Regions from separate parts of the Aromatoleum evansii genome, predicted to be linked through region 3. Evidence: predicted binding sites of a transcription regulator. Region 3 holds the regulator's gene; each other region holds the start of a gene.
What was found. The regulator FNR, encoded in region 3, switches genes on or off when oxygen is low (the NO sensors DNR and NnrR bind a similar motif). The targets are predictions, from matches to a motif close to TTGANCTAGNTCAA.

Region 1 (6,482 bases), 1.1 Mb from region 3:
TCAACGGCGTGTTGCTGGTAAAGCGGGGCGATGAGGTCGTGGGCCGCTTTGAACCGAACGTATTCGACCCCTTCGCCTACGGGTCGAATCCGAAGGCAAAGCCGGCACCTATGATCGTGGTAGTCGACTCCACCACCCCCGATGCAGGAACAAGCCGCAGTACCCCCGGATCGACAGAGACCATGCATGTATTGGAGGTCAGACGGAACCTTGGTTCGTTACCGGATGATATCGCCGATTTCTTTAAGAAAGGTGGCGAGGAAACTGCCGTCGACACAAGCAAATTGATGACCCGCAACTGGCTGTGGGCGCAGATCACGGGAACCATCGCGTATCTCGACAGCAACAAGGCGTGGATTCGGGAACTGTGGACTCAAAAATTCCTGATTACCAAGGTCAAGGACAAGGCTTACATCATTTTCAAGGGAAACCACAAGCTGCGCGAGTATCTGAAAGGGACTCGCTACCTTTCGGACAACAGCAAGGTCGTTGCCATCAGTGCCGGCGCAGGAACGCTGAAAGGGGCACACAAAGCCGCATGGGACGCATCCAAAGGCAGTTTCAAAGGCGCCGCCGGTTGGGCCGTGGTATTCACCATCAGCCTAGACGTAGCTGAATGGCTTTCCGATTATGAAGCGCGCAATCCCAATACGGGCCGACCTAAACGGGATTTCTTCGATCTTGGTGCAAAAATTTTTACCGATGTTGCTTGGGCTGCGCTGGGCGCGTGGATTGGTTCGGTGGCGACGTCAATTATATTGACCCTGACGGGTGGGGCTATTTTAGGTGCGGTCGTGGTGGTTGGAGCAATTGCCGCAGCAGTTCTTGTAGGCTATGGACTCGCATGGCTCGACTCAAAATTTGGAATCACAACAACTATCGCCGAAACGGCTCGGAATTCAGCTGCACATCTCGACAAAAAATTTCCAAACGATTACTCAAATTACCAGTCATCGGTCCATGAGATGCTGTCGCAGGGGGCACAATGAGTAACGTATCTCATCGTCGACAAGCGTTCGATGCCGATCGGTGCAAAATTTTCGCATGGAGCTGGATATTTCTTGGTCTATTTTCCGCGTTTGGCGCTTGGGCAATTCAGGATAGCCTCGGAATCGCAAGCGACGCCCCGACCATTTTCGCCGCATCTGGAATTGCAGGAGGAGTTTCCTTTCTCGCCATTAGCCACGTTAAATTAAGAATTCGTCGAGCACTCACGTGGGCAATTGCTATCGGCTTTGCAAGTGCGACGCCAGTTCTCGCCCTCTTTGGGTTTATGGGTTTTGCGTACTTCATCCTGATTCCGCAACCGTTAGAAGTCCGGCTACTGCAATGGACTGTAATTTTCTTTGCGGGTGGATTGTGGAGTTGGATCGACCTCAACGGAACACGCCGACGAGTCGTAAAGAAGCGTTACATAGAACGTGAATTCGCTGAATCTACCGATCACGTTACGTTGCGGTGGGAACGAAAAACGGATCTCGAAACACCTTCGATTAGCAGCAACACAATGCTCGGCCGCCTATGGAACAGTCACGGAGCAAAAATAGTTATGGCGTTGGCCCCGCTGACCAGCGCAGGTTATGCGACTTCCAGGATTGCTGATGCAGCCGGTGGCGCTGAGGCTGTCCTGCTTCTATTGACTTTTCTCGGGTTGCCGATTTCCTTGTGGGGTATTTCGAAGCTGGTTTCTGGCATCTATCTTAATATCTATCTTGTATGGCAGGTTGAGCGCAAGACTGGCAAACCTGTGCTTTTCGATTTTATTCCAGATGGACCATCGTAGAAAAATCAAAGATTTCTGACGTATCCCCTGAGTCGGCTTAAGCTTGCTATCGACCGTCGAGTGAACCCCGCAGGTTGCAAAACGAAAGATATTGCACGGAATCATCCGCGCCCGAAAGCGTCAAACCTCGACCAGAACAAAAGGAGTCGCCATGAACTCCCCCGCATCCCCCGACAGGAACGCCGTCTCGACGGCGTTCGAACGCAGCCTGCTCGTACGGCTCCCCTTTGTGCTGGCAGGCGGCACGCTGATCGCCGCCCTGGCGCCAGCGCTCGCCCGCCTGATGGCGTGGGCCGGCATCGGCCCGGATCCTACGGCGAGTATCACCACCGCCGACATCATCGGCCTCAGCATCCTGGGCCTGACCTTCAGCACCGTTGCCATACTTGCGATCGGCGCCGTGATCGTGCTGATCATGAAGGGGCCGGCCTACTTTGCCGATTCCTATCCGCTGCAGGACGCCGACCGGCCCGATCCGCCGTCGCAGGCGCGGGCGACGACGCGCGGCCGCTGAGCCCTCAGCCGGACAGGCCGCGCCGCGTCAGCAGCAGGCCGGCCTCCAAGTGGTGGGTGTAGGGGAACTGATCGAACACCGCCGCCGAGGAGATTTCGTGGGTGTCGGCGAGCGCGGCGACGTTGTCGCGCAGCGTGAGGGGGTTGCAGGAGATGTACAGGATGCGGTCGAAACCGCGTGCGAGCTTGACGGTAGCGTCGTCGAGGCCGCTGCGCGGGGGATCCACAAACAGCGTCGAGAAATGGTAGCCGGCGAGCTCGACGTCCTTCATGCGGCGGTATTCGCGCCCGCCGGCGAAGGCGTCGCTGATCTCGTCGCTCGACATGCGCACCATCGTGATGTTGTCGACGCCGTTCGCCTCGATGTTGTAGTGCGCGGCGCGCACCGAGGACTTGCTGACCTCGGTCGCGAGCACGCGGTCGAAGAGCGGCGCCAGCGCCATCGTGAAGTTGCCGTTGCCGCAGTAGAGTTCCAGCAGGTCGCCGCCCACACCGGCGACCTGACGCCGCGCCCAGCCAAGCATCTGGCGGTTCACGCCGCCGTTGGGCTGCGTGAAGCTGCCTTCGATCTGCTGGTAGCGCAGGGGCCGGCCATCGACCTCGAACTCCTCCAGCAGCCAGTCGCGCTCGAGCACGATCTTCTGCTTGCGGCTGCGACCGATGACCTGCACGCCCAGCCCGGTCGCAAGCTCACGCGCGGCCGCTTCCCAGTCCGCGTCGAGCGCGCGGTGATAGACCAGGCTCACCATCAGTTCGCCGCTCAGCGTCGCGAGGAACTCGACCTGGAAGATCTTCTTCCGCAGCACCCCGTTCGCGCGCAGTGCGTCGCGCAGGCGCGGCATCAGCGCGCAGATCGGCGCCGCGGCGGCGGGGAAATCGTCGAGCAGCACCGGCGTCTTCGGGTCGTCCGGGGCGAACATGGCGTAGTCGACCAGGCCGTCGCCGTGGTGCCACATGCGGAACTCGGCGCGCAGGCGGTAATGCAGGGGCTCGGACGCGAACAGTTCCGGCGCGGGCACCCCCAGCGGCGCGAAGTCGCTGGCAAAGCGTGCTGCCTTGTCGGCGAGCTGGATGGCGTATTCGGCGGGATCGAAGCGGGGCAGTGACATCTTGGGTCGGCGGCGATGGCGCCGTGCGGCAGCGCTCCGGGCGGAGCGGCGGACGCGGGCGCGGAAGGATCGATGAGGGGTCGTTGCGGGGATTTCTCGCGGAGACGCGACTATACGCCGCCCGCGCCCCCGATGCAGCCGCACGGAATCGTTTTGACGGACGTCAAAGCCCGCCGGCCATGACCGAGTAAAATAGTCGGAAATTCACAGAATCCGCACACCAAGCGGTCACGAGGCTCCCCGACATGGCCAAGAAGTTTCCCCTGCACCCCAAGCACCCCGAACGGATCTGCTGGGGCTGCGACAAGTACTGCCCGGCCGACTCGCTCGCCTGCGGCAACGGCTCCGGTCGCACCCTGCACCCGGCCGAGATGCTCGGCGAAGACTGGTACGAATACGGCGACTGGGGGTTGGACGCCCCGGAAGAACCGAAGAAACCTGCCGACCCGGCGAGTCGCTGACGGCGACCGGGGGCACGAGACAGCCCGCCTTCATCTTCCTTCGGTACTACACTGCAGCACAGGAGTTGTCGCGATTCACGCGTGCGCGGCAGGCGTCGTCGCCGCTCGCCGTTACAACTCCACACGCACGCATCCACCAACGGACAGGAGGGCCTGACTAAGATGGCATCCATGTTCCGCCTCGCCACCCCTTCCGCACACCTGCAACTGCTGGTCGCGATGCTGCGCAATCCGGGCTCGACCGGCACGCTGCTGCCGTCGTCGCGCGCGCTCGCGAACGCGCTGGCGAGTGCCGCGGACGGTGCGGACCTCGTGGTTGAACTGGGCGCAGGTACCGGCCCGGTGACCGACGCGCTGCTGACCAGGCTGCCCGGCGTGCCGCTGATCGCGGTCGAACTGCAGGCCGCCCTCGCGCAGCGCCTGCGCCATCGTTATCCGTCGATGGACGTGCGCGAGGCGACGGCACGGCAGGTAGTCGATTCGCTGTTCGATCGCCCCGGCCGGATCGTCCTCGTTTCCAGCCTGCCTTTCCGTTCGCTTCCCGCGCATGTTGCGTCCGAGACCGCTCACAGCCTGTGCCGCTTCCTCGCGCACAGCCCGGAACGCAAGCTGGTGCAGTTCACCTACCATCCGCGTGCGCCCTTCGCGGCGCCGCGCCACCTGCGCTGGAAGCGGACATCGGTGATCTGGCGCAACACGCCGCCGGCGGGAATCTGGGAGCTGCGTCTGGCCCCTTGAGCACGCGGTGCGGACCGATCCGCCGGCCTCACCCTGCGGCCTTCAACGCGCTCCAGCCCACGCTACGGTCCGACGCCAAATTCTCCGCCTCGAAGCGCCGGATCTCGGCGAGCGCGTCTTCCAGCCCCATCTCGCCGGCCTCCATCAGCTTTCCGGCCAGATGCTCCGTAAGCGGCTTGAGCTCGGCCAGCACCGCCTTGGTCTCGCCATACAGGCGCTCGCTCTGCGCCTCCATGATGGCGCGCGTTTCCTCGTCGAGGGCGCGGCTCGGCCCCTGGCCGTCGTTCGCGAGGGCGCCGAAGTTGAGGCGCGTCTTGCGGTACATGCCCATCTCGCCGACGGCGTGATGCAGGAGCTGGGTGACGCGGGTGATGTCGTTGTGGGCGCCGTTGGTGGTGCCGTCCTCGCCGAAGAAGAGCTCCTCGTTGGCCATGCCACCGAGCAGCACACGCACGTCGTGCTCGATGTCGCCCTTGGTCTTGAGCAGGTTGGTGCCCTGCTTGTGGAAGACGAAGCCGAGCGCGTTGCTGCGCGGGATGGCCTTCAGCGAGATCTTGATGGTCTTCATGTCGGCGAGGATGCGGTCCCAGTCGTCGTGCGTGAGCTCGCGCTCGCGCTGCAGATCGACGAGGAAGTGGCCCCACTCGTGCACGGCGATGATGCGGCGGTCGCGCTCGCGTTCGTCGGTGGTGCTGGAGTTCACGTTGCCGACCAGCACGCGCTCCGCAGCCTGCATCAGGGTGTCGGCGCCTATCATCTCGCCCGCCTGCACGGCGGTGATGCCGGCCTGGTTCACGATCGTCTCGAGGTCCGCGGGGCTGCGCCCTTCGGTGACGCCGACGAGGTGGCTCAGGTCGAGGCCGGGCAGCACCTTGTCGGCGCGCTGGGCGAGGTAGTGCAGGATGATCGCGAGCCGCTCCTCGCGGTTGGGCAGGCGGAAATCGACCTTCATCTGGAAGCGGCGCAGCATCGCCTCGTCCATCTGCATGGTCTGGCTGTTGAAGTTGCTCGCCACGATCCAGATGATCTCGGCCTCGTCCTTGCTGCGCACGCCGTCGAGCACGGCAAGCAGCGTATTGGCGGTATCGTCGTCGAACTTGCGCCGTCCGCCGCGCTTCATGAAGAGATCCTGCGCCTCGTCGAGAAACACGATGCAGCGCTTGCGCCGCTTCGCCATCGACACGATGCGGTTGAGGGTGTTCGCGCCGCCTGCAACATAGCCGGTCTCGAGGTTCGCGGCGGAGTGGAACAGGATGGGCAGGTTCAGCTCCTTCGCGAGATAGCTCGCGAGCTTGGTCTTGCCGGTGCCGGCCGGGCCGCTGAACATCACGTTGAAGGGCTTGCGGATGCCGTATTCGGCGTACAGCGCGCGCCGTTCGTACTGGTCCTTGATCTGCGCGACCTCGGCCTTGATGTCGTCCATGCCGACGAGTTCGTCGATGGAGCCGCGTATGTGTCCGGGCTCGATGAACTTCAGCGCCTTGAACTGCCCGCGCAGTTGCATGAACAGGAAGGCCAGCAGGCCCAGCATCAGCGCCGTCGACAACACCCCGCTCACCGCGGAGCGCCAGCCGTCGTCGGCCGAACGGGGGCGACCGTTGGCGAAGCGCTGGTCGAGGCGCTCGAACACCTTCAAGGCGTTCTCGCCGAGTTCGGCGCGAGGCACGAAGGCGAGCCGGGCCGACCACGGCGCGGACACCGCCTTGTCGGCGAAGATCTTCGTCTCCAGGTCGCTCGGATAATAGGCGTGCTGCTGCCCCTGCGACTGCACGAGGATGATGCGCTCGGACAGGTTCCACATCAGCGGCTCGTAGATCACCGTGACACGTTCGACCGGGTTGGTATCGAGGAAACCGAGCACCGAACCGCTGCCGAGCA
Region 2 (6,482 bases), 2.6 Mb from region 3:
CGCGGAGTATCAGCTCGACATCGATCATGCCAAGGCGGGTGCGCTGGGCGTGTCGATCGCGGACGTCAATGACACGCTCAACACCGCGTGGGGCGGCGTGTACGTGAACGACTTCATCGACCGGGGCCGCATCAAGCGCGTGTACCTGCAGGCGGATGCGCCCGCGCGGATGACGCCGGAAGATCTCGGCAAGTGGTACGTGCGCAACAAGCAGGGCGAGATGGTGCCGCTGGCAGCTTTCACGACGGCACGCTGGGTGTATGGCTCGCCGCGCCTCGAGCGTTACAACGGTCAGCCGTCGATCGAGATTCTTGGCCAGGCGGCACCGGGGCTATCGTCCGGTGATGCGATGGCTGCGGTCGAGGAGATCATGGCCAAGCTGCCGGCGGGGATCGGCTACGAATGGACCGGCACCTCTTACGAGGAGCGCCGTTCCGGTGCACAGGCTCCGGCGCTTTACGCGTTGTCGCTGCTGGTGGTGTTCCTGTGCCTTGCAGCGCTGTACGAGAGCTGGTCGGTGCCGTTCGCGGTGATGCTGGTGGTGCCGCTGGGGGTGCTGGGCGCGATCCTGGCGGCGACCGGGCGCGGGCTGTCGAACGACGTGTATTTCCAGGTCGGCCTGCTGGCGACCATCGGCCTGTCGGCGAAGAACGCGATCCTGATCGTGGAGTTCGCCAAGGCGCAGATGGAGAAGGAGGGCAAGGATCTGATCGCGGCGACGCTGGAGGCCGTGCGCATGCGGCTGCGGCCCATCCTGATGACCTCGCTGGCATTCGGCCTTGGCGTGTTGCCGCTGGCGATCGCCAAAGGCGCGGGCGCCGGCAGCCAGAATGCGATCGGCACCGGCGTGCTCGGGGGCACCATCGCAGCGACCGTGCTGGGCATCTTCTTCATTCCGTTGTTCTACGTCGTGATCAAGCGAATTTTCAAGAGCAAGCCGCAGGACGAAGCGTCCGGCGTGACCGTGCAGGAGACCAAGTGATGACCGAACTCCGTACATTGGTCGTCGCCGTGGCCGCCGCCTTCATGGGCGCGTGTTCGCTGATCCCCGCCTATGAGCGTCCCGCCGCGCCGGTCCCGGCCGCGTTCCCGGATGCGCCGGCGGGCACCGCGAGCGCAAGCGAGGCGCCGGCGTGGCGCGACTATTTCGCCGACCCCCGCCTGCGCGAGCTCGTTGAGCTCGCGCTCGCGAACAATCGCGACCTGCGCATCGCCGCACTCAACATCGAGCGCGCGCGGGCGCAATACGGCATACAGCGCGCGGACCTGTTCCCGTCGATCTCGGCGAATGGCGGGCAGACCGCGCAGCGCCTGCCGGCCGACCTGAGCAGGACCGGCGAAGCGGGCACGTCGCGTCAATACAGCGCGACAGTGGGCTTCTCGGCCTACGAGCTGGATTTCTTCGGCCGCATCCGCAGTCTCAACGAGCAGGCACTGGAGCAGTACCTCGGCACGGAAGAGGCCCGACGCAGCGCGCAGATCAGTCTCGTCGCCGAGGTCGCGAACGCGTGGCTGCGGCTCGCGGCGGATCGCGAACGGCAGACCTTGGCGAACAACACGCTCGCGACGCGGCAGAAGTCCTATGAGCTGACGAAGCGCAGCTTCGACGTGGGGGCGACCTCGGCGCTGGATCTGCGCCAGGCGCAGACGCTGCTCGAAGGGGCGCGTGCCGATGCGGCCCGCTACGCCGCGCTCGTCGCGCAGGACCGCAATGCGCTGGCTCTGGTCGTCGGTACGGACGTTCCGTCCGCGTTGCTGCCGCAGGCGTTCGCGGAGTCGATCACGGCGGTGGCCGAGCTGCCGGCGGGCGTGCCCTCGGAGGTACTGACGCGCCGTCCGGACATCCTGCAGACGGAGCGCCAGCTGCGTGCGGCGAACGCCAGCATCGGCGCGGCGCGCGCCGCCTTCTTCCCGCGCATCACGCTGACCGCCGCGGCGGGCACGGCGAGCAGCACGCTCGACGGGCTGTTCGAGGCGGGGTCGGGGACGTGGAGTTTCGTGCCGCAGATCTCGCTGCCGATCTTCGAGGCGGGACGGCTCACGGCGAACCTCGAGGTGACGAAGGTGCAGCGCGAGATCGCGGTGGCGCAGTACGAGAAGGCGATCCAGTCGGCGTTCCGCGAAGTCGCCGATGCGCTGGCCGACCGCGCGACGCTGGCCGAGCAGCTCGACGCGCGGCGCAGGCTGGTGGAGGCGACCGAGGCGAGCTTCAAGCTGTCCGAGGCGCGCTACAAGGCGGGCGTCGACAGTTATTTCGGGCTGCTGGATGCGCAGCGCAGCCTGTACGCGGCGGAGCTGGACCTGATCGCGGTGCGCCAGTCCGATGCCGCCAATCGCATCGCGCTGTACAAGGCGCTGGGCGGGGGCTGGCAGTAGGCGGGACGCGCGGAGAAGGCGCGCAAACGACAAAACGGCGGACGAGAGGATCGTCCGCCGTTCTAATTTCGTCCTGCGCGGACGGGGGAAGGGTTCCCCGTCCGTGTTCCCCGCTCAGCCTCCGGCGATGATCGGCACGAAGGCAACCCGATCACCGTGGTGCAGGGCAGTGTCGCGCTCGCCTGCCAGCACCATGTGACCGTTGACCGCGATGTTCCACGAGTGGTCGTCGAGCGCCTCGCGGGCTTCGGGCAGGCGGCGGGCCAGTGCGTCGCGCAGCGCGACGACGTTGGCGACCGGTTCGTCGATCACGATCGTCTTTTCCGGGGCGCCGGGCAGCACCTGCGGCAGCTCCACCCTCACCGCGAAGCCGGTGGTCGCGCTCGCCAACCGTTCGTGCCAGTCCGCCTTGGGCACGCCTTCGGCATTGAGGCCGGTGACTTCATAGAAGCGCGCCTTCATCGCCTCGAATTCCTTGCGATCGACCTTCTCGCCCTTGAAGGGGCCGACCTCGATCTCTTCCTCGAACCAGCGCTTCGGCAGGGTGTCGTCCTTGGCGCGCAGGCCGAGGCGGAAGTTGATCAGGCGCTCCAGGCCGGTGATGTTGCGGCCGATCTCGTTGAGCTGCTCGCCGGTGAATTCGTGCGCGGTGGCGGTCGTCAGCTGGGTCGCGAAGTCGCCGCAGTCGGGGGTGGTCGGGGAGTTGAACAGCTTGGTGTTGAAACGGCACATGCCCACCGAGTCGCCGACGGCGAAGGTGTTCTCGCAGCGGCGCACCGCGAATTCCTTGCCGTCGTAGCGGTTCGGCTCGGCGGCGACGGTGCCGCCGTAGAGTTCGGTCTTGAACGGGGCGTCGTCGTTGATGCGGGCGTTGATCTCCAGCGTGACGCGGTTCCTGAGGTGGTCCATGCCGCGCGTGGCGACTGACAGGCCCAGCGCGAAGGCCTTGAGGATGCGGGCGTCGTGCGGGTCCGACTGGAACAGGCCCTTCACCGCCATGCGGTAGTCGAGGGCTGCGGCCGGGTACTTGCCGCGCTCGACTGCGCGGGTGGAGTCGGCGATGGTGTCGCCGAAGCCTTCGCGCTTCGCGGTCATGAACAGCAGTTTCTCGACCGTCTCGTAGTTGCCCCAGGACAGGTCCAGCCCGCCGGTGTGGCTCGCGTCGATGATGCCGCGCTGCCACAGCTCCATCGCCCATGCGATCGCGCTGCCGGTCGAGGCCGAATCGAGGCCGAGGTCGTTGAGGATGTTGTTGAGGCGCAGGATGTGCTCCGGCTCCTTCAGGCCGATCATCGGGCCGAACTTGCCCACGGTGACGTACTCGGGACCGTCGCCCTTGTCGTACTGGTCGAACTTGCCGTCACCATGGATGCCGTTGTAGGTGCGCTGCTTGCCGTGCTCGACGTCGGCCTGGGCCTTGTCGTAGCTGGCGTTGCCCTTCAGGCCCTTGAGCGCGGCCGAGCCCCAGCCGCCCTTGCCCTCGGGGGTCATGTCGTTGAGGTTGCGGCAATGCACCGGGCACTTGAAGCAGCCGTCCATGCCGGGGCGGTAGGGGTCGAAGTTGTCCGCGTCGAGCGTCGGGTGCCAATCCGTCTTCTGGTTGTTCAGCGTACCGAGCGCGCCCAGCACGCGCGAGGGCTTGTACAGGAAGGGCGTGCCGACCTGCTTGAGGGCGTTCTTGATCACCGAGGTCGAGGTGATCTTCTTGCCGATCACCTTGTTGTGCGCTTTGAGCTCGGCCACTTTCGGCGCTTCGTCCGGCTTGCCGTGCACCATGATGGCCTTCAAGCGCAGCGAACCCATCTTCGCGCCGCCGCCGCCACGCGCCCAGATCGCCTTGATGCCGCCCATGATGCCGCTGCACAGCGCGAGGTTCTCCCCCGCGGTGGTGATGCGGGCGAGGGCCATGTCCTTGCGCTCGGTGCATTCGAAGTCGCGTTCGATCGCGCCGGGCAGGTCGAGGTTGTCGAGGCCGACATAGGGTGTCGCGTCGATGAACTGCACTTCCTCATGCGCGATGCGCAGCAACGTCCATTGCGGGGCCAGGCCGTACAGCACGATGTGGTCGTAGCCGTGGCGTTTGACGAAGGACGGGAAGTAGTCGCCGCCATTTGTGTCGAGGATCGCGTCGCTCTCGGGCGAGCGGCTGGTGAAATTGCCGCGGGTGGCGGCCGGCATGTCGCCGGTGAGGGTGCCGGCGCCGAAGATCAGGGGGATCTCGGGGTCGAGGGCTTCGCGGCCGTCCTGCAGCAGGTTGTACAACAGGTACATATTGGCGCCGCGTCCGCCGAGGTAGGTGCGCAGCACTTCGAGCGGCAGGTACTTGCGCTGCGTTTCGCGCTTTTCGAGGTCGACGAACAGCACGGCACCCTGAGTATCGTACTGCGGCGTGTCGTGCAGGCGTGCACACAGTTGTTCGACCTTGTCCCTGATCCCCATAACTGTCTCCTGTTTTCCTGTTGGCTGGATGTAGTGTGGCTGTAAAACAGTTTGAAGTCAAACAAAAAGGGGGCGATTTCTTCGCAGGAGAATGCAGCGTACGCCGGATCGCGGGGCGCGACGGACGGGGATCTGTGGTGGATTCGGAGCGGTTGCGAGGCGTGGTGCAGGATGCGCTTCGGCCGGGGTCGGGAAATTGCCGCGTGCGGAATTTTAGTGCACTGCAAGATAATTTGACATCCATCAAAACAGGTGGAGAAAGTTCCCCCGGCGTATTGTGGGCCTGTCGCCACGGACCTATTGTGCGCAACAACCAGTTGCCGACAGACGCAGCAGGAGGAGGAGACAAATGAGCACACGTATCGGGAAGGCAAGAAGGATTTTCGGGGTTCTCGCTGGCGGGCTGCTGGCGGCGGTGTGTGGCGTGGCCGGCGCGCAGGAGGTGACGCTGAAGGTCGCGCATTTCCTGCCGCCGGGCTCGACGGCGCACGCGAAGTTCATCACGCCGTGGTGCGACAAGATCAACAAGGAATCCGCGGGGCGCTTGAAATGCCAGATCTACCCGGCGATGCAGCTCGGCGGCACGCCGCCGCAGCTGATCGACCAGGTGCGCGACGGTGTCGCCGACATCGTGTGGACCCTGCCCGGCTATAGCGCGGGGCGCTTCCCGGCCGTCGAGGTGTTCGAGCTGCCTTTCATGATCAACAAGGCGGAGGCGTCGAGCCGCGCGCTGTGGGAGTACGTGCACGAGAACAAGCTCGACCAGAGCGAGTTCAAGGACGTGCATCCGATCCTGTTCCATGTGCATGACGCGGGGCAGTTGCATCTGGTGAAGGGGCCGATCACGAAGCAGGCGAACTTCCGCGGACTGAAGCTGCGGGCGCCGACGCGCCAGACCAACAAGTTCCTTGCCGCCTTGGGTGCGACACCGGTCGGCATGCCCGTGCCGCAGGTGTCGGAGGCGCTGTCAAAGGGGGTGATCGACGGCGCGATGCTGCCGTGGGAAGTGGTGCCGGCGGTGAAGGCGCAGGAGCTCGTGAAGTACCACAGCGAGGGCGATGCGAAGGCCCGCGCGCTGTACACGACGGCCTTCATCTTTGCGATGAACAAGGCGAAGTACCAGTCGCTGCCTGCGGACCTGAAGGCGGTGATCGATGCCAACGGCGGTGCCGAGGCGTCGGCCTGGGTCGGCAAGGTGTGGGACGAGTCGGCGGCCAACGCGCGCAAGCTCGCCTCCGACCGTGGCAACCAGTTCAACGTCGTCCCGGCAGTCGAGCTCCAGGCATGGGAAAAGGCGGGGCAAGTGGTGTACGACTCGTGGGTCTCGGAGGTTTCGGGCAAGGGCTACGACGGCAAGGCGCTGCTGAAGAGCGCGCAGACGCTGGTCGGGAAATACGACCCGCTCTGAGTGCCGAGCAGGGCGGATGCGCCTGCGGGCGTCATCCGCCGCACGCACGTTTCCGGGCGTCGTTCGACGGCAGCCGATCCGGGCTGCCGTCCGGCGCCCCATCTCACGGGAGTGCCCGCACATGTCGGAACCCATCGCAACACCGATTTGCGCGCCGCCGGATCCGGTCGGGCGCGCCTTGTTCTTCCTGTCGCGGGCGTTCGCGGGCGCGGGTGGCCTGGTCCTGCTGTCGGTGGCGGTGATGTCCGTCGCCAGCATC
Region 3 (6,482 bases):
TGGCGCGCAAGGGCTTCCTCGAAGGCAAGGAAATGGCGTCCGCCTTCCGCCTGCTCCGTTCCAACAGCCTGATCTGGCACTACGTCGTGCACGGCTGGCTGTACGGCGAGGCGCCCGCGCCCTTCGATGTGCTGTACTGGAACATGGATGCCACACGCATGCCCTATGCAATGCATGCGTGGTACCTGCGCGAGCTCTATCTCGAGAATCGCCTTATCGAGGTGGATGGCCTGACGATCTCGGGGCAGCCGATCGATCTGTCCCGCATCGTCCAGCCGCTGTATGCCGTGGGAGCCGAGGACGACCACATCGCGCCGTGGGCGCAGGCGTATCGCGTCAATAATATCGTCACCGGGCCGCGGCGTTTCGTGCTGTCGAGCTCGGGCCACATCCTTGGCATCGTCAACCCGCCGGTGAATCCGCCCAGGCGCAAGTACTGGGTCGCGGCGGCCCGACGCACGGACAAGGCGGACGACTGGCGCAAGCACGCCGAGGAGCATGAGGGCAGCTGGTGGAACGACTGGGTCGCCTGGCTCAAGCCGCGCTGCGGCGAGCTTGTCGACGCCCGCCCTGCCGCGTCCGCGGCCTTTCCCGAGATTGCCCGGGCTCCGGGGCAATACGTGCTCGAGCGCTGATCCGATCCCGGCTCGACGGCTGAGCCGGGGGCGCTACCCCCGATTGACCCCTGTCAAGGTGCCCCGCGGCCTGCGCACAGAGAATCCCCCGAAAGCCCCGCCAGACGGTGCCGGTCAGCCCTGATGGCGGGCCAGGCGGGCGGGGTCCAGCAGGGAGATGTGTTTACCGTGTACCGTGATGAGTCCGGCTTCGGACAGGTCGTGAAAAATCCGCGACAGCGTTTCGGGCGTCAGATTGAGCCGCGAGGCGATGACCTGCTTGCTTGTCGGCAGGGCGATGTCGCAGGCGCCGTCGCTTTCGCCGTCGACCTGCTGCAGCAGGTAGCCGATCACCCGCTGCATGCTCGAGCGCAGGGAGTAGGTCTCGACGTCCTGGATCATGCCGTGCAGGCGGATCGCCATGCCGGCGAGGAGTTTGCGTGCGAATCCCGGATCCTGGTCGATCAGTTCCGATACCACCGCCTGGCCGATGTGCAGCAGCTGCGTCGTGGTGAGGGCTTCGGCGAACACCGGGTACGGGCGGTTGAGGAACATCACGGCCTCGCCGAAGGTGTGCATGGGGCTGATGATTTCGACAACTTTTTCGTTGCCCTGCGCGGACGACACGGCGAGCTTCATCTGACCCGAAACGACGTAGTAGAAGCCGTGCACGGGATCGCCGCGCTGGAACAGGATTTCGCCCTTCTCGAGATGGCGTTCGCGGGTGAAGCGGGCGACACGGTCGATCTCCTCTGCGGTCAGTTCGCCGAAGAAAGAAACCTGGCGCAGAGCGGCGGGGATATCGACTGGACGGTTGGGCATTTCGGACTCCGTGGGGAAACTCGTGCATTCTAACCCGCAACCCAATACGGGCCGCGATCCTGTGCCTCGGCGACTGTCTCCGTTGGGCGCGACAACGGACAAGGCGCAGGCTCGAGCAAAGCCGGCTTCGGGCTCCTTGATGCTGTTTGTCGCGCCGCACAGGACACTGTTCCTTTCCGGCGCCGTGATGCTTCTCGTGAGCTTTGCGCTGTGGGCCATCGAGCTCGGCGCCCGCGCGGGGCTGCTGCCTGCGATCGGCTGGGTGTTCCCCCCGGGGTGGATGCACGCCCTGCTCGTGACGGGCGGCGTCTTCCCCCTGTTCATGTTCGGATTTCTCCTCACCGCCATGCCACGCTGGCAGGGATACGACGAGATTGCGGCGGGGCGCTGGCTCTGGTCGTGGCGCCTGCTCGCTGCCGGGTGGGCCCTCGTTACGGTGGGGATGATCGCGCCGGGCGTTGCCATGGCGGGCTTGGTGCTCGTGCTTGCCGGATGGGGCGGGATGCAGCGCATCCTGTGGCAGGTCGCGCATCATGGCGATCTGGAGGCCCTGCATGCTCGCGTGGTGTGCTACGCGATGATCGCCGGAATGGTTGCCGTACTTGCCTGGCTCGGTTTTGCGCTGAGCGGCGATCCGGTCTGGGCGCGTATTGCGATCGAGCTTGCGGTGTTCTGCTCGCTGTTGCCGGTGTTCTTCAGTGTGTGCCATCGCATGGTGCCCTTCTTTTCCAGCGGCGTGATCCCGTCCTACGTCATGGTGCGTCCGCTGTGGGTTCTGGTGCTGGTCGTCGGGGGCAGCGTCATGCATGCCGTGTTCGACGTCGCGGGATGGTTGTCGCTGCGCTGGATCGCGGATGCACCCGCCGCGGTCGCGGCCCTGTGGCTGTCGCGGCAGTGGCGGCCGGTGCCGGCGATGAAGGTGCCCCTGCTGGGGATGCTCCACATCGGCTTTCTGTGGCTGGGAATCGCGCTGACCCTCTTCGCGATCCAGAGCGCGGCCTCGCTGCTCGGGTACAACATGCTGGGCATGGCCCCGCTGCATGCGCTGGGTGTCGGATTCTTCGGGTCCGTCCTGATGGCGATGGTGTCGCGGGTCACCCTCGGGCATTCGGGTCGCAAGCTCGCAGCAGATCGCCTGACTTGGGGACTTTTCCTCGGTCTCGAACTCGTCGTCGTCGTGCGGATCACGGCTGAGCTCGTCCCCGCAGGCTGGTCGGCGCTCGTCATGCTGCTGGCTGTGCTCGGTTGGCTGGGCGTGTTCGGCGCCTGGGCAACGCGCTATCTGCCGATCTACTGGCGCCCGCGCAGCGACGGGCGTCCGGGTTGAGCGCATGTACCCGGCGATCAAGCACCTGCACATCCTGTGTGCGATCCTGAGCATCAGCGGCTTCCTGCTGCAGGGCATGTGGATGCTGCTGCGCAGCCCCCTGGTGGATCACCGCGTCACGCGCACTCTGCCGCATGTGATCGACACGGTGTTTCTCGGCAGCGCGATCACGCTGGCGACGATGAGCGGCCATTACCCCTTCGTCGCGCCGTGGGTCACCGCCAAGGTCGTCGCGCTTGTCGTCTATATTCTTCTTGGCGCGACCGCGCTGCGCTGGGGACGCACCATGCGCGTCCGGGTAATGGCGCTGCTGGCGGCCCTGCTTGTTTTTTCATGGATCGTGTCGGTGGCACTGAGCAAGCACCCGGCAGGATTCCTCGCGTATGCCGGAGTGTTCCAATGACCGATTCGCTGATCCCTTCCTCGCCCGGTTTCGAGACGCCTCTCGAGATGCTCGAGGCCTGCCATGAGCGCCTGCAGGCGCAGCTTGCGACCCTGGCACGGCTCGCCGCATGGCTGCCGGAGCATGGTCCGGACAAGCAGGCGCAGCAGGCTGCCGCCAACGTGATGCGTTACTTCGACGTCGCTGCCGTCAAGCATCATCAGGACGAGGAGGACGACCTTTTCCCCGTCCTGCGCGCGCGTGCCGATGAGGCCCGGCGTGCCGAACTCGGCACGCTCATCGACTGGATCCTGGCGGATCACCAGAAGCTCTTTGCCGGCTGGGCGCGGATGCGCACGCGTCTTGAGCGCATTGCCGCCGGGGAAGCGACCGATCTCACACCGGCGGACGTCGACGCGTTCGCGGATGCCTATCGCCGCCACATTCAGCGCGAGGAGGGCGAGCTGTTGCCAATTGCGCGCAATCTGCTGTCCGAAGAAGACATCGCCGCCCTGTCCGGCACGATGACTGCGCGACGGCGTCAATAACGGCCGAGGGCGACGGGCGTATGAAGAGGGAAAGCCCCTTCAGGGGCGCGGCGTGGGGTGCTGGATCAGCCGCTTCAGGCCGACGATGTCCAGAATGCGGATGTGTTTCTGCTGAACTGCGATCAGCCCTTCGTCCTGGAACTTCGAAAAGGCGCGCGACACAGTCTCCAGCTTTAGGCCGAGATAGGAGCCGATCTCCTCGCGGGTCATGCGCAGGTGGAACTCCGCCGGAGAAAAGCCGCGCGCCGTGAAACGCTGGGACATGTTGAGCAGGAAGGCCGCCAGGCGCTCTTCCGCACGCATCGAGCCGAGGAGGGTCATCACGCCATGGTCGCGCACGATTTCGCGGCTCATCACCTTGTGGAACTGCAGCTGCAGCCCCTCGACCACGCGCGAAAGCTCCTCGAGCTTGCTGTATGCGATGACGCACACCTCGCTGTCTTCCAGCGCGATCGCGTTGCAGGAATGGGCTTCGGTGCTGATGCCGTCGAGTCCGAGCATCTCCCCGGTCATCTGGAAGCCGGTGACCTGTTCGCGCCCGTCCTCAAGCAGCACGTCGGTCTTGAATGAGCCGGCGCGGATCGCGTAGATTGCCTCGAAGGGATCGCCCGCGCGATACAGGTGCTGCTGGCGCTTGATCTTGCGACGTGCGCCGACGAGTTCGTCGAGACGGTCGATTTCCGATTCCGACATCCCGAACGGCAGGCACAGCTCGACCAGATTGCACTGGGAGCATGCGACCTTCAGACTCGCAACTGTAATCGGCACCGTCGCCTTCATTTGCACGATAATATTGTTCCTTCTACATCGACCGAGAAGTGGCAGGCGCCTGTCGGAATGTACCGTTGATCCACGTCAACCACGAAACTGCGGCTTTTTGAGATCGTACGGAATGCACTCAAGCGATACAACCATGACCAGTCAGAAAGATCTTGTTTTCGACCAGCAGTTGATTCGTCGGTTCGACATCAACGGGCCGCGTTACACGTCCTACCCGACGGCCGATCGCTTCGTCGAAGCGTTCGATGCCCGTGCATTGCGGGACTGGCTGGCGCAACGCGGTGTGGGCGGCGTGAGTAAACCGCTCTCATTATACTTCCACATCCCCTTCTGTAACACGATCTGCTATTACTGCGCCTGCAACAAGATCATCACCAAGGATCATGCGCGCTCGGCCAAGTACCTGAAATATCTCGATAAGGAAATCGAGATGCAGGCAGCCGCGCTGGGCGGAAGCCATCAGGTCACGCAGCTGCACCTGGGCGGCGGCACGCCGACCTTCCTGTCGCACGACGAGCTGCGCCAGCTCATGGACTCGGTGCGCAAGCGCTTCACGCTGGTGCCGAACGGCGAATACTCGATCGAAGTCGATCCGCGCAAGGTCGATTTCGACACGGTCAAACTGCTCGCCGACCTTGGCTTCAACCGCATGAGCGTCGGTGTGCAGGACTTCAACGAGGACGTGCAGGAGGCGGTCAACCGCATCCAGAGCTACGACGAAACCAAGCTCGTGATCGATGCCGCCCGTGCCACCGGCTTCAAGTCGATCAGCATGGACCTGATCTACGGCCTGCCGCGCCAGAACATCATCAGCTTCAACCGCACGCTCGAGCAGGTGCTGGAGCTGTCGCCCGATCGCATCTCGCTGTACAGCTACGCCCACCTGCCGGGTCTGTTCAAGCCGCAGCGGCGCATCGCGATCAACGACATGCCGACGTCCGACACCAAGCTGCAGATCCTGCAGCTGGCGATCCGCCGCCTGACCGAGGCGGGCTATGTCTATATCGGCATGGATCACTTCGCGAAGCCGGACGACGAGCTGACGATCGCGCAGCGCCAGGGGCGCCTGCACCGGAATTTCCAGGGCTATTCGACGCAGGCCGAGTGCGACCTGCTGGCCTTCGGCGTCTCGGCGATCGGCAAGATCGGTCCGGTGTATTCGCAGAACGTGAAGACGCTCGACGAGTACTACGATGCCCTCGATCGCGACGAACTCCCCGTCCTGCGCGGCATCGAGCTTACTGCCGACGACCTGCTGCGCCGCTCGATCATCCAGGCGCTGATGTGCCATTTCGAGCTGTCGATCGACTCGATAGAGATCGCGCACTTGATCAAGTTCGACGAATATTTCGCCGACGAGCTCGAGGATCTCAAGGCGATGGAGGAGGCCGGGCTGCTGAAGGTCAGCGACAAGTGGATCAGCGTGCTGCCCCCGGGGCGTCTTCTGGTGCGGGGTATCGCAATGGTGTTCGACCGCTACCTGCGCGCAGACCGCGAGCGCGCGCGCTATTCGAAGGTCATCTGAACCGAGCGCACAGCCCGCGGGCGCGGGCTGTGCAGGGCAGGAGAAGGTGATACAGTGCGGGCGTCCTCGGGCGCCCGTTTCTTTTTGGGCTGCGGCCGCGGGCTTCTTCTGTCTTTCCCATCGTCGCCATGCCTGAAACCGGTTACATCGCAGCCTTCCTGATCGGCCTTCTGGGAGGCACGCACTGCGTCAGCATGTGTGGCGGCATCGTCGGTGCGCTCACCGTGAACATGCCCGGCCGGGCCGGTCGCCAGTGGCAGGTGCACCTCGCCTACAACCTCGGCCGGATTGCCACCTACACCGCGCTGGGCGGTGCCCTCGGTGCCCTCGGCACGGTGGGCATGCTGTTCTCGGACATCCTGCCGGTGCAGATGGGCCTGTACGTGCTCGCGAACCTGATGCTCGTCGCCCTGGGCTTGTACTTGACCGGCTTCACACGCCTGCTCGCGCCCGTCGAACGCGCGGGCCTCGTGCTGTGGAAACG

Region 1: U5817_RS00855 (DUF3079 domain-containing protein) is a predicted target of FNR. The motif match lies at 3,559-3,572, and genes of this name have one in related genera.
Region 2: U5817_RS18095 (aldehyde ferredoxin oxidoreductase C-terminal domain-containing protein) is a predicted target of FNR. The motif match lies at 5,049-5,062, and genes of this name have one in related genera.

The regions. Positions count from the first base shown of each region.
Region 1 is NZ_CP141259.1:195,255-201,736, reverse strand. Features, by position in the region: gene U5817_RS00875 (hypothetical protein) at 1-989, shown strand, start outside; gene U5817_RS00870 (hypothetical protein) at 986-1,783, shown strand; gene U5817_RS00865 (hypothetical protein) at 1,935-2,297, shown strand; gene trmA (tRNA (uridine(54)-C5)-methyltransferase TrmA) at 2,302-3,405, opposite strand; gene U5817_RS00855 (DUF3079 domain-containing protein) at 3,651-3,866, shown strand; gene U5817_RS00850 (class I SAM-dependent methyltransferase) at 4,029-4,604, shown strand; gene U5817_RS00845 (AAA family ATPase) at 4,633-6,482, opposite strand, start outside.
Region 2 is NZ_CP141259.1:3,862,476-3,868,957, reverse strand. Features, by position in the region: gene U5817_RS18105 (efflux RND transporter permease subunit) at 1-982, shown strand, start outside; gene adeC (AdeC/AdeK/OprM family multidrug efflux complex outer membrane factor) at 982-2,376, shown strand; gene U5817_RS18095 (aldehyde ferredoxin oxidoreductase C-terminal domain-containing protein) at 2,491-4,815, opposite strand; gene U5817_RS18090 (TRAP transporter substrate-binding protein) at 5,165-6,223, shown strand; gene U5817_RS18085 (TRAP transporter small permease) at 6,345-6,482, shown strand, end outside.
Region 3 is NZ_CP141259.1:1,247,190-1,253,671, forward strand. Features, by position in the region: gene U5817_RS05645 (PHA/PHB synthase family protein) at 1-635, shown strand, start outside; gene U5817_RS05650 (Crp/Fnr family transcriptional regulator) at 750-1,436, opposite strand; gene U5817_RS05655 (NnrS family protein) at 1,624-2,763, shown strand; gene U5817_RS05660 (SirB2 family protein) at 2,768-3,166, shown strand; gene U5817_RS05665 (hemerythrin domain-containing protein) at 3,163-3,693, shown strand; gene fnr (fumarate/nitrate reduction transcriptional regulator Fnr) at 3,733-4,473, opposite strand; gene hemN (oxygen-independent coproporphyrinogen III oxidase) at 4,607-5,998, shown strand; gene U5817_RS05680 (sulfite exporter TauE/SafE family protein) at 6,127-6,482, shown strand, end outside.